Regions from separate parts of the Sedimentibacter sp. zth1 genome, predicted to be linked through region 1. Evidence: a T-box and tRNA genes for the amino acid it is inferred to sense, from the RefSeq annotation. Region 1 holds a T-box; the other holds one or more tRNA genes.
The links. A T-box is a leader RNA that pairs with one kind of tRNA and senses whether it is charged. The one in region 1 lies ahead of leuS (leucine--tRNA ligase), so its partner is inferred to be a tRNA-Leu.
Positions count from the first base shown of each region.

Region 1 (5,046 bases):
GTAATGTAATATGTGAACAAAACTATTGTCATATTGAATAAAAATAACATCGGATTAAAAATTAGATACTGTAATCCTAAAAAAATTGAGCGTCTACTAAGTATTTCAACAACTAAATAAACAGCAAAAGATAGCATAACGCTTTGAGCAAGGTGTCTATCCTTTATCCAATTAATAAATTTTTTCATAATCCCTCCTGAAAATCAAGAAGAACACTGGATATAATCTGTATTACATATTACTCCAGTATCCTTTTATTAAAACTTGTATATTTTATTATTAAACTATTTTACTACAATATTGTAAATCTTTCCTGGAACATAAATTTCTTTTACAATGGTTTTTTCTACCAATAATTTTTTGATGTTTTCATCTTGATTTACTTTTTCCTTTGCAGCCTGCAAATCAGAATCCTTAGAAACCAATATTTTTCCTCTAAGTTTACCGTTAATTTGTACCGGTATTTCAATTTCATCTTCTACTGTTTTTTCATCATCCCATTCTGGCCACTCAGTTTGATTTAGCATATTTTCAAAGCCTTGCATCTCCCATATTTCTTCAGTTATATGTGGAGCTATAGGATTAAGCAATATAATAAATGTTTTTAATTCTTCTTTTGTTATATATCCACTATCATAAAATTCGTTGATTGCACTCATCATTGCTGCAATGGCTGTATTATATTTCATATTTTCATAGTCTAGAGAAACTTTTTTAATTGTTCTATGCATCAATGAAATATGTTTTTTAGAATATCCCTTTTCATCTGTTACAATTTCTTGCAATCTCCAAACTCTATCCAAAAATCTTTTGCAACCCTTAACACTTGAATCTACCCATATAGCAGATTTTTCATAATCACCAATAAACATTACATAAGTTCTAAGCGTATCTGCACCATATTCATCAATAATTACATTTGGATTTATAACATTTCCTCTTGACTTAGACATTTTTTCTCCATCTGGTCCAAGAATCATTCCCTGTGCAGTTCTTTTTTTGTATGGTTCTTTAAATGGAACTGTTCCTATATCATATAAAAATCTATGCCAAAATCTTGAATAAATAAGGTGTCTTGTAACGTGTTCCATTCCTCCGTTATACCAATCTACCTGGCCCCAATAATTTAAATTATCTTTCGAAGCAATAGCCTCTTTATTGTGTGGATCCATATATCTTAAAAAATACCATGATGAGCCTGCCCATTGTGGCATTGTATCTGTTTCACGTTTTGCAGGTCCCCCACATTTAGGACAAGTAGTGTTCACCCACTCTTCAATATTTGCAAGTGGTGACTCTCCTGTATCTGTTGGTTTATAGTTTTCTACATTTGGAAGCCTTACTGGTAAATCTTTTTCAGGAACACCAACAATACCACATTTATCACAATGAATAATTGGGAATGGTTCTCCCCAATATCTTTGACGATTGAATGCCCAATCTTTCATTTTATAGTTTGTTTTAGATTTGCCAATACTATTTTCATCTATAAAACTTACGATTTTTTTCTTTGCTTCTTTTACCCTTAATCCATTAAGCATTCCAGAGTTAACAAGTATACCATCTGTTGTATCAGTAAAAGCTTCTTTTGTTATATCCCCACCTTCAATAACTTCAATTTTAGGGATGTTAAATTTTTCTGCAAACTCCCAGTCTCTTGTATCATGTCCTGGTACAGCCATAATCGCGCCTGTTCCATATCCCATCATTACATAGTCAGCTACCCAAATAGGTATTATTTCATTAGACACCGGATTTATAGCGTTTATTCCTTGTACTTGTACTCCTGTTTTATCCTTAGCAAGTTGAACTCTTTCAAATTCTGATTTCTTCTTTGCTGCATCTTGATAATTGTAAATTTCTTCAATATTAGTTATTAAGTGTTTGTATTTCTTAAGCATTGGATGTTCTGGTGCTATAACCATAAATGTAACTCCGTACAAAGTATCTGGTCTAGTAGTAAATACTGTTAGTTTTTCATCTACATTTTTAAGTTTAAAGTCAACCTCTGCACCATAAGAACGACCAATCCAATTTTTTTGCTCCATCTTAATTCTTTCAGGAAAATCTATGTTTTCATCATCAAGTCCTTCAAGTAATTTGTCTGCATACTCCCTAATTTTCAAGAACCAAACATCTTTTTGCATTTGAACTACTTCACTTCCGCATCTATCACATATTCCATTTTGTGATTCTTCGTTAGCAAGTACAACCTTACATTTATTGCAGAAATTTACATATGTTTTGTCCTTGAATGCTAAACCATTTTCAAACATTTTCAAGAATATCCATTGAGTCCATTTGTAATACTCAGGATCAGTTGTATCAATTGTTCTATCCCAATCAAATGAATAACCAACAGCTTTCATTTGCCCAGTAAATGTTTTTATATTTTTATCTGTAACTATTCTAGGATGCTGACCTGTTTGTATAGCGTAATTTTCTGTAGGAAGTCCAAATGCATCCCAACCTATTGGAAATAACACATTATATCCTTCTAATCTTCTTTTCCTAGACATAACTTCTAGTGATGTATATGCTCTAATGTGTCCAACATGAAGTCCAGCACCTGATGGATATGGAAATTCTACAAGTCCATAAAATTTTTTCTTATCAGAATTATCTTTAGACTTAAATGTTTGATTTTCTTCCCATATTTGTTGCCATTTTTTCTCTATATGCTCTGGGTTATAAGTTTTCATAATCATTCTCCTAATTTAAATTATTATAAATTTACAATTATTATTGTATATTAAAAAAGCCCATGTCAAACGACATGGGACGAATTACCGCGGTACCACCCAAATTAGATAGGAAACCTATCTCACTTATTGTTAATAACGGCTTCTACCGGTCAAAGCTACTTAGTTTCACTCTAACAGTTCCTTAGACGAGTTCAAATATATAATCTACTGTTTCACACCAAACAACAGCTCTCTGAAAGATTTTTTATTCTACTACTTCTATATCATAACTTTTAGTTTTAAATTATTTTTAATTATATACCACATAAAAATATTATGCAATACTTTTTTGTAAGTAGTTAAATAATTCATTTAATATAGTTGTGACATTTTGTATATAATACTATTGCCATTATAAAATAAATTTTTAATATCATGAAAAGCATCACATAGCATGGATTGCATTACAAACTAAACAAGGAAATCTTAAGGGAGGTGAATTATTAATGAAAAAATACGTTTGCGACACATGTGGATATAAATATGATGAAGAATTAGGTGAACCTAAAAGTAATATCGATACCAAAATATTATGGGAAGAATTACCATATGATTATACTTGTCCTATTTGTGGATCAGGAAAAAATACTTTTAGTTTAGAAAAATAATAAATATATTTTTTCTATGTACTCCTTATGATTTTATAAAATCATAAGGAGTGTTTATATTGTACTTCAAACTACTATCTTAAAATTAGATATTATATATTACCCAACTATATTTGATGTTTTTTTATAAAATTATTTAATATGAATACTCATATCCTGATGACCTGACAATTGTAATTTGAGATATAAAATTTAGCCTGTACCTACTTTTACCTGCATTTATAGTTACAATTACTATTGGTTTTGCTATTGTTTTATTGTAATACAATAGTTCATCTGTATATAAAAAAGGATAATTAAACATAAAGCTATCAGTTTTTATTCCATTGGTGTATACATTGCAAATTAAATCATCATCAAAAAAATATACTGTGTAATTTATTTTATCTTCCCAGTAACTTTTAAGTGTTGGTAATAATGAACTATCCGTTTTTAAATAAACTTGAATAACTCTCTCAATAGCAATTATTCCTTCTTTTTCATCAAATATTTTATATCCACTTGTAAAGTCATTGGCATTTTCTACACTTATATTATCAAAAAATAATGAAGCTGATGCTGAAGCTTCATCAGCGCAATATTTTAAATTTTGCGACTCTAATCTACAATTATAATTATCTGTTTGAAAAACTATCAAAAATAATAGCAAAATGCATAATGCTAATCCAACAATAAATGGTTTCATTTATTTTTCACTAACCTTTCAGAAGTAGTAATATTTTCTATGACCAAATACCTTTTTTCTTTTTCTAATCCATAGAATGCGTGTGCAGCAATAATATTATCAAACGGTATAGAAATTCTTAAATATATCTCTTCCCCTTCTTGGTATTTATTTTGTCTATACTTTGGTGAAGTTGTAGTTTTATTGTCTATAATTATTTTATCCTCATTTTCTATACTCATTGTTTTTGCAATATTTGATTTCAATTCATCTATTATGACGTCCGTATAATACCCTTCTTGCTTAGCTTTTTCTTTTGCATTATTTACATAAAACATAACAGCATTCTTTTTTTCATAATTAACCATTTCTAATGGTATCTGCAAAAATAATGCAATTAGTAAAATAAGAACTGCGCTTAAAACTATAAATTGTTTCATACCTAAAATTGAGAAAGGCTAAAGCCTTTCTCTCTCCTTGTTAATAATCTTCTTGATAATAATTAAGTTGGATTTGCATCAAATTTTTTTGTACGCTTTTGTAGCTAGTATCATCATCTCCCAAAAGCATTTCAAAGATAAAGCAACCTAATATTATACATCCTAATATAATTATTATTTTTTTCATAGTCTTACAACCTTATTACGGAGCAACTATTTTAATTAATTCAATTTGTTTATCACAGTCATCTATTATGTCTTTCGCTGAGCCTTTTAAGCCACTATCGTCTAAAATCAATTCATTTACTATTATAACCCCTAATATTATAGTCCCCAAAATTATAATTATTTTTTTCATAATTCTTATACAAGTATTTAATACTTGTCCTCCCTTTATTTAATTTTATTTTATTTTAATAATTTATGATAAACTACTTATTGCAATGGAACCAAATTCATAACTAATGTTAATATAATTTTTAAAAAATTCATTAAAATTAAAAAACATAAAGCTGTTGGTATTATGTATAAAATGTTAGAGTAAAACTCTTCTTTCTTATTTTTATTTGTAAGTGTCTCACTCCTAACTC
Region 1 covers NZ_CP071445.1:1,939,983-1,945,028, forward strand. Annotated here, with positions in the region: gene JYG23_RS09420 (LTA synthase family protein) at 1-188, opposite strand, end outside; gene leuS (leucine--tRNA ligase) at 285-2,702, opposite strand; T-box leader at 2,775-2,981, opposite strand; gene JYG23_RS09430 (rubredoxin) at 3,191-3,352, shown strand; gene JYG23_RS09435 (hypothetical protein) at 3,489-4,037, opposite strand; gene JYG23_RS09440 (hypothetical protein) at 4,034-4,456, opposite strand; gene JYG23_RS09445 (hypothetical protein) at 4,497-4,643, opposite strand; gene JYG23_RS09450 (hypothetical protein) at 4,659-4,814, opposite strand; gene JYG23_RS09455 (hypothetical protein) at 4,892-5,046, opposite strand, start outside.

Region 2 (5,046 bases), 750 kb from region 1:
ATTAAATGAAAAAATATAATATAAATGTAAATGGAAAAATGTATCAAGTAGAAGTAGAAGAAGTGGGTGCTTCAAATGCATCATTCACACCAGCAAAACCAGCACCAGTGGCAGCTCCAACACCAGTGGCAGCTCCAACAGCAGCTGCACCAAAAGCAGCTCCAGTACAAGGTGCTATGGCTTCTCCAATGCCTGGAACTATAGTGGATATAAAAGTTTCAGAAGGTCAATCTGTTAAAGCAGGAGACGTATTAATGATTCTTGAAGCAATGAAAATGGAAAATGAAATAGTAGCACCTTCAGATGGAAAGGTTGTTAAAATTCATACTTCAAAAGGAGCAGCTGTAAGTACAGGTGACGCATTAGTAACATTAGGATAGTCAAAAGGAGGGGACTTTAATGTCAGAGATATTAGAGATATTAAAACAATTCTGGGTTGGTACAGGCTTATCTCAGTTGTTTCAATTAGATACAGAGTTATTCGGTATTATGCTACCAGGAGAATTAATAATGATAGGTATTGCTTGCGTTTTCCTATATTTAGCTATCAAAAAAGGATACGAACCATACTTATTGATACCAATAGCATTTGGTATGTTGCTTGTAAACTTTCCTTTTGCTGATCTTATGGTAAAGCCGGAAGGTACACAAAACGGTGGATTATTGTATTATTTATATCAAGGTACCAATTTAGGTATTTATCCTCCGTTGATATTTTTATGTATAGGTGCTGGAACTGACTTTGGTCCGTTAATAGCTAATCCTAGAAGTTTACTTCTAGGGGCAGCAGCACAGTTTGGTATATTTACTACATTTATAGGTGCAATAGCATTAGGATTTACTGGTTATGAAGCAGCATCTATTGGTATAATTGGTGGAGCAGACGGTCCAACAGCATTATATTTAACATCACAGCTTGCACCTAAATTATTAGGTCCAATAGCTATAGCGGCTTATTCATATATGGCATTAGTTCCAATTATTCAGCCACCTATAATGAAGGCTTTGACTACTGAGAAGGAAAGAAAAATTAAAATGGAACAGTTAAGAGTTGTTAGTAAAACTGAAAAAATACTTTTCCCTATTATAGTTACAATATTTGTTGTATTATTACTTCCTTCAGCAGCAGCTTTAATAGGCATGTTAATGCTTGGTAACTTATTGAAAGAATCAGGTGTTGTACCAAAATTAGTTGATTGTATACAAAATTCTTTAATGTACATAGTTTCTATTTTACTTGGACTTACAGTTGGTGCAAAAGCTAGTGCGGAAATGTTTTTAAGAGCTGAAACATTAGAAATAATATTATTAGGACTTATTGCTTTTTCTATAGGTACTGCATCAGGAGTATTGTTAGGAAAGCTTATGTGCAAGCTTTCACATGGTAAAATTAACCCGCTTATTGGAGCAGCTGGGGTTTCAGCAGTACCAATGGCAGCTAGAGTAGTTCAAAAAGAGGGACAAAGATACAATCCTGCAAATTTCTTATTAATGCATGCAATGGGACCGAACGTTGCAGGTGTTATAGGTTCAGCAGTTGCAGCAGGAATTATGTTAATGTTCTTTAGTTAATTCAAATAAATAAAAAAGATTATCTTTATGATAGTCTTTTTTATTATTCAGTTTTAAAATATTTGAAATTTAAAAACAGATGTTTACTTAACAGTTTTGAGGGTAAAAATTATTTAAATGGCATAATAAATGTTGAGGAGATTCTGCTATGAAAAAAGTAATTAGGCATTGTGTATATATTATTATAGTTTTGAATTTTATTTTGTGTAGTAATATGTTAGTTTTTTCATACACAGGAAGTTGTACAAATGATAAATTATATGAAAACAATATAATAGGGGGTGTATTGTTTCAAAATAATGGTGTTTTTTGCGATATAACAATTGAAAAAACTATTGTAATTGGAATAGTTATTGCTATAATGATAATTGCAAGTATAGTTTTAATAAGAAAGAGGACAAATTATGCTATGTCGCTAGAGAATGCACTGTATACAGATAGAATTACAGGATACCCAAACTTTGAAAAATTTAGAATTGATGCAAAAAAAATTATAAAAAACAACGAAAATAATTTATATGTACTTGTTTATTGGGATATACAAAATTTAAAATATATAAACGATAAGTATGGCAGAAAAATGGGTGATAAGTTATTAATATGTATAAATAAGGAAATTTATAATCTAATGAGTGATGGTGAAATTGTAGCAAGAACAGGTGGGGGCAATTTTGTTGTACTTACCAAATATGAAACAGTAAATTTGTTTAAGAAACGTTGCTACGGAATGCTTAATGTATTGAGGAATGCTGTAATAAAAGTATGTGACTGTTATCCAATTATTTTTAGAAGAGGTGTGTATTTTATTGGTAACAGAAAAATAGATATTGATACAGCAATTGATTACGCAATATTTGCACAAAAAAAGATTGGTACTGTGCACAGTCATGGTACATATTTTTTTAATAATAAAATGCATAAAAAATTAGAACTTGAAAAACAATTAGAGCAGGATATGTATGCAGCTTTAGAGTCAGAAGAGTTTGAAGTATATTATCAGCCAAAGGTTGATATAGAAACAGGATATATTGTGGGTGCTGAAGCATTAGTAAGATGGAATCATCATCAAAAGGGATTGTTGATGCCTAATATATTTATTCCGTTTTTTGAAAAGAATGGTTTTGTATGTAAATTGGATTTGTTTGTTTTTGAGCAACTTTGCAAACACCAAAAAAAATTAGTTGAAGATGGGCATAATATAATTATTTCAAGTAACTATTCAAGACAGCAATTGCAAAGCGATAAACCACCACTTTTATATGCGGAAATGGTTAAAAAATATAATCTTAGTCCGTCATTATTTGAAATTGAACTTACAGAGGTTGGCGAAATTGATGAAATTGAATCAGTAATAAAACACGCTAAACAATTCAAAAATGCTGGGATGAGGATTTCAGTTGACGATTTTTGTAGTGGCAATTCGTCTCTACAGTTATTATATAAGTTACCAATAGATGTGTTGAAAATGGATAGAAGTGTCATTGAAATTGGTGCATTAGATGGAATAGAAGGAGCTATTATAAAAAGTATTGTAGATATTTCACATAGCAATGATATAATTATAATTTGGGAAGGCATTGAAACTAAGGAACAAGAAAATTATTTGAGAAAAATGAATTGTAAGTATGCTCAAGGCTTTTTATATGGTAAGCCTATGCCTTTTAATAAGTTTTGTGAGTGGCTTAAAGAGCATAAAAGTAGATAAAGATTTGTATTTTATAAAATATTATGTTAAGCGATATTATTTTGCATAAGGTTATGCGGGTATGGCGGAATTGGCAGACGCGTTAGATTCAGGTTCTAATGGCTTTTTAGCTATGCAGGTTCAAGTCCTGTTACCCGCACCACAAGAAAAAACAGTCGAGAGACTGCTTTTTTTGTGTTTAAAACATAGGGACTTGAATTTATATATGGATTTTATGAATATATTTTATTATCAAATCATTATAAAAATTGTATTTTCACAGGGAATAATCACCTTTTCAGTCGACTATAATCTACTGTATGGCATTATTTTCTAAATAGTAGATTTAAAGCTGCAAGGTTATACTAATATAATTACTCGATAGGTTATAACTAAAATGACATATAATTGCCACATTTATATTATTCTAAATGGAATTTTATATGATATAATAAGATTTTAGATAGGAGGGATTTTTATTAAAGATAAATTGATATATATTGCCGATGATGATAAAAATGTTTGTCAGCTATTAAAGAGTCAACTTTTAAGCGAAAATTACTTGGTTGAGACATTCTATGATGCAAATAGCTTACTATCAAAATTTTTGCAAAATTCATGTGATCTTGTTATCACTGATATTATGATGCCAAAAATATCTGGTTATGAGTTGTGTAAAGAGATTAGGAAAATTAGTGATATACCTATAATAATGATTTCAGCAAAAGATGAAGAAATTGATAGGATTCTTGGATTAGAACTTGGGAGTGATGATTATATTTCTAAGCCATTTAGTCTTAGAGAAATATCTATAAAAGTCCGAAATATGTTACACCGAGTAAATAATAATTTTTTATGTAATACTGATAATCGTTTGTTTTGCAAAGATGTTGAGATTATTAAATCAAATAGGGTGGTTTTAATTCACGGAGAAGAGTTTATTACTACAGTCAAAGAATATGACTTGCTTGAATTATTAATAGCAAATAAAAATCAGGCTTTTTCCAGAGAAAAAATTATTAAAAAAGTATGGGGTTATGATTATTTTGGAGATACTAGACAAGTTGATCACCTTATTAAGAGATTAAGGAAGAAAATGCTTTTAGCTGAAATAGAATGTAAAATTGAGACCATATGGGGATACGGTTACAAGGTGAGTGATTAGTATGAAAATAGGAAAAAAACTAATATTATCGAATTTCCTTGTTACTTCAATTAGTATGATTATACTATCTATTATTATCTCAGCTATTGTAAGTAATTATATTGAGGATGGAATTGCAAGTGATATTATTAAGGATAATAAAACTATTGTAGAAGCCCTTTCATATAATAAATATATAAAATATAATAATGGTGCTATTTCAGTAAATTTAAGGTATTTTGATAAAAATCAAAAATTACCAGTTGTATCTGCAATTTTCAATATGAATGAAAATCCTGAACTGATAAATACTTCAAGTATAATTTCAAAATTAAATATACCGGATAATGAACTTAAAAATATGTATAACAAAGATATAAAGCAAATATATGAGATTAGAATTTTGGGAAAGTCTTTTCTAGCATATAATGATTCAGTTGAAATAAGCTATGAAGGAGATAAATATACTCTTTTAGTTGTAACTTTAATATCCAATGAAAATGTTAAAATGATTGTAAATCAAATTGTTTATGTTTTGATTATTGCTATAGTTGCTATTAGTATTTTAATAGTGATTATAAATAGGTTTTCAGAAAGAATGATAACTCGTCCAATAGATGTATTAATAAAGACAACAGAAAAATTT
Region 2 covers NZ_CP071445.1:1,188,169-1,193,214, reverse strand. Annotated here, with positions in the region: gene JYG23_RS06030 (biotin/lipoyl-containing protein) at 6-380, shown strand; gene JYG23_RS06025 (sodium ion-translocating decarboxylase subunit beta) at 400-1,572, shown strand; gene JYG23_RS06020 (GGDEF domain-containing phosphodiesterase) at 1,721-3,277, shown strand; tRNA gene JYG23_RS06015 (tRNA-Leu) at 3,333-3,419, shown strand; gene JYG23_RS06010 (response regulator transcription factor) at 3,747-4,421, shown strand; gene JYG23_RS06005 (HAMP domain-containing sensor histidine kinase) at 4,423-5,046, shown strand, end outside.
Region 2: it has a tRNA-Leu gene. The T-box ahead of leuS (leucine--tRNA ligase) is inferred to sense a tRNA for this amino acid. The anticodon was not compared.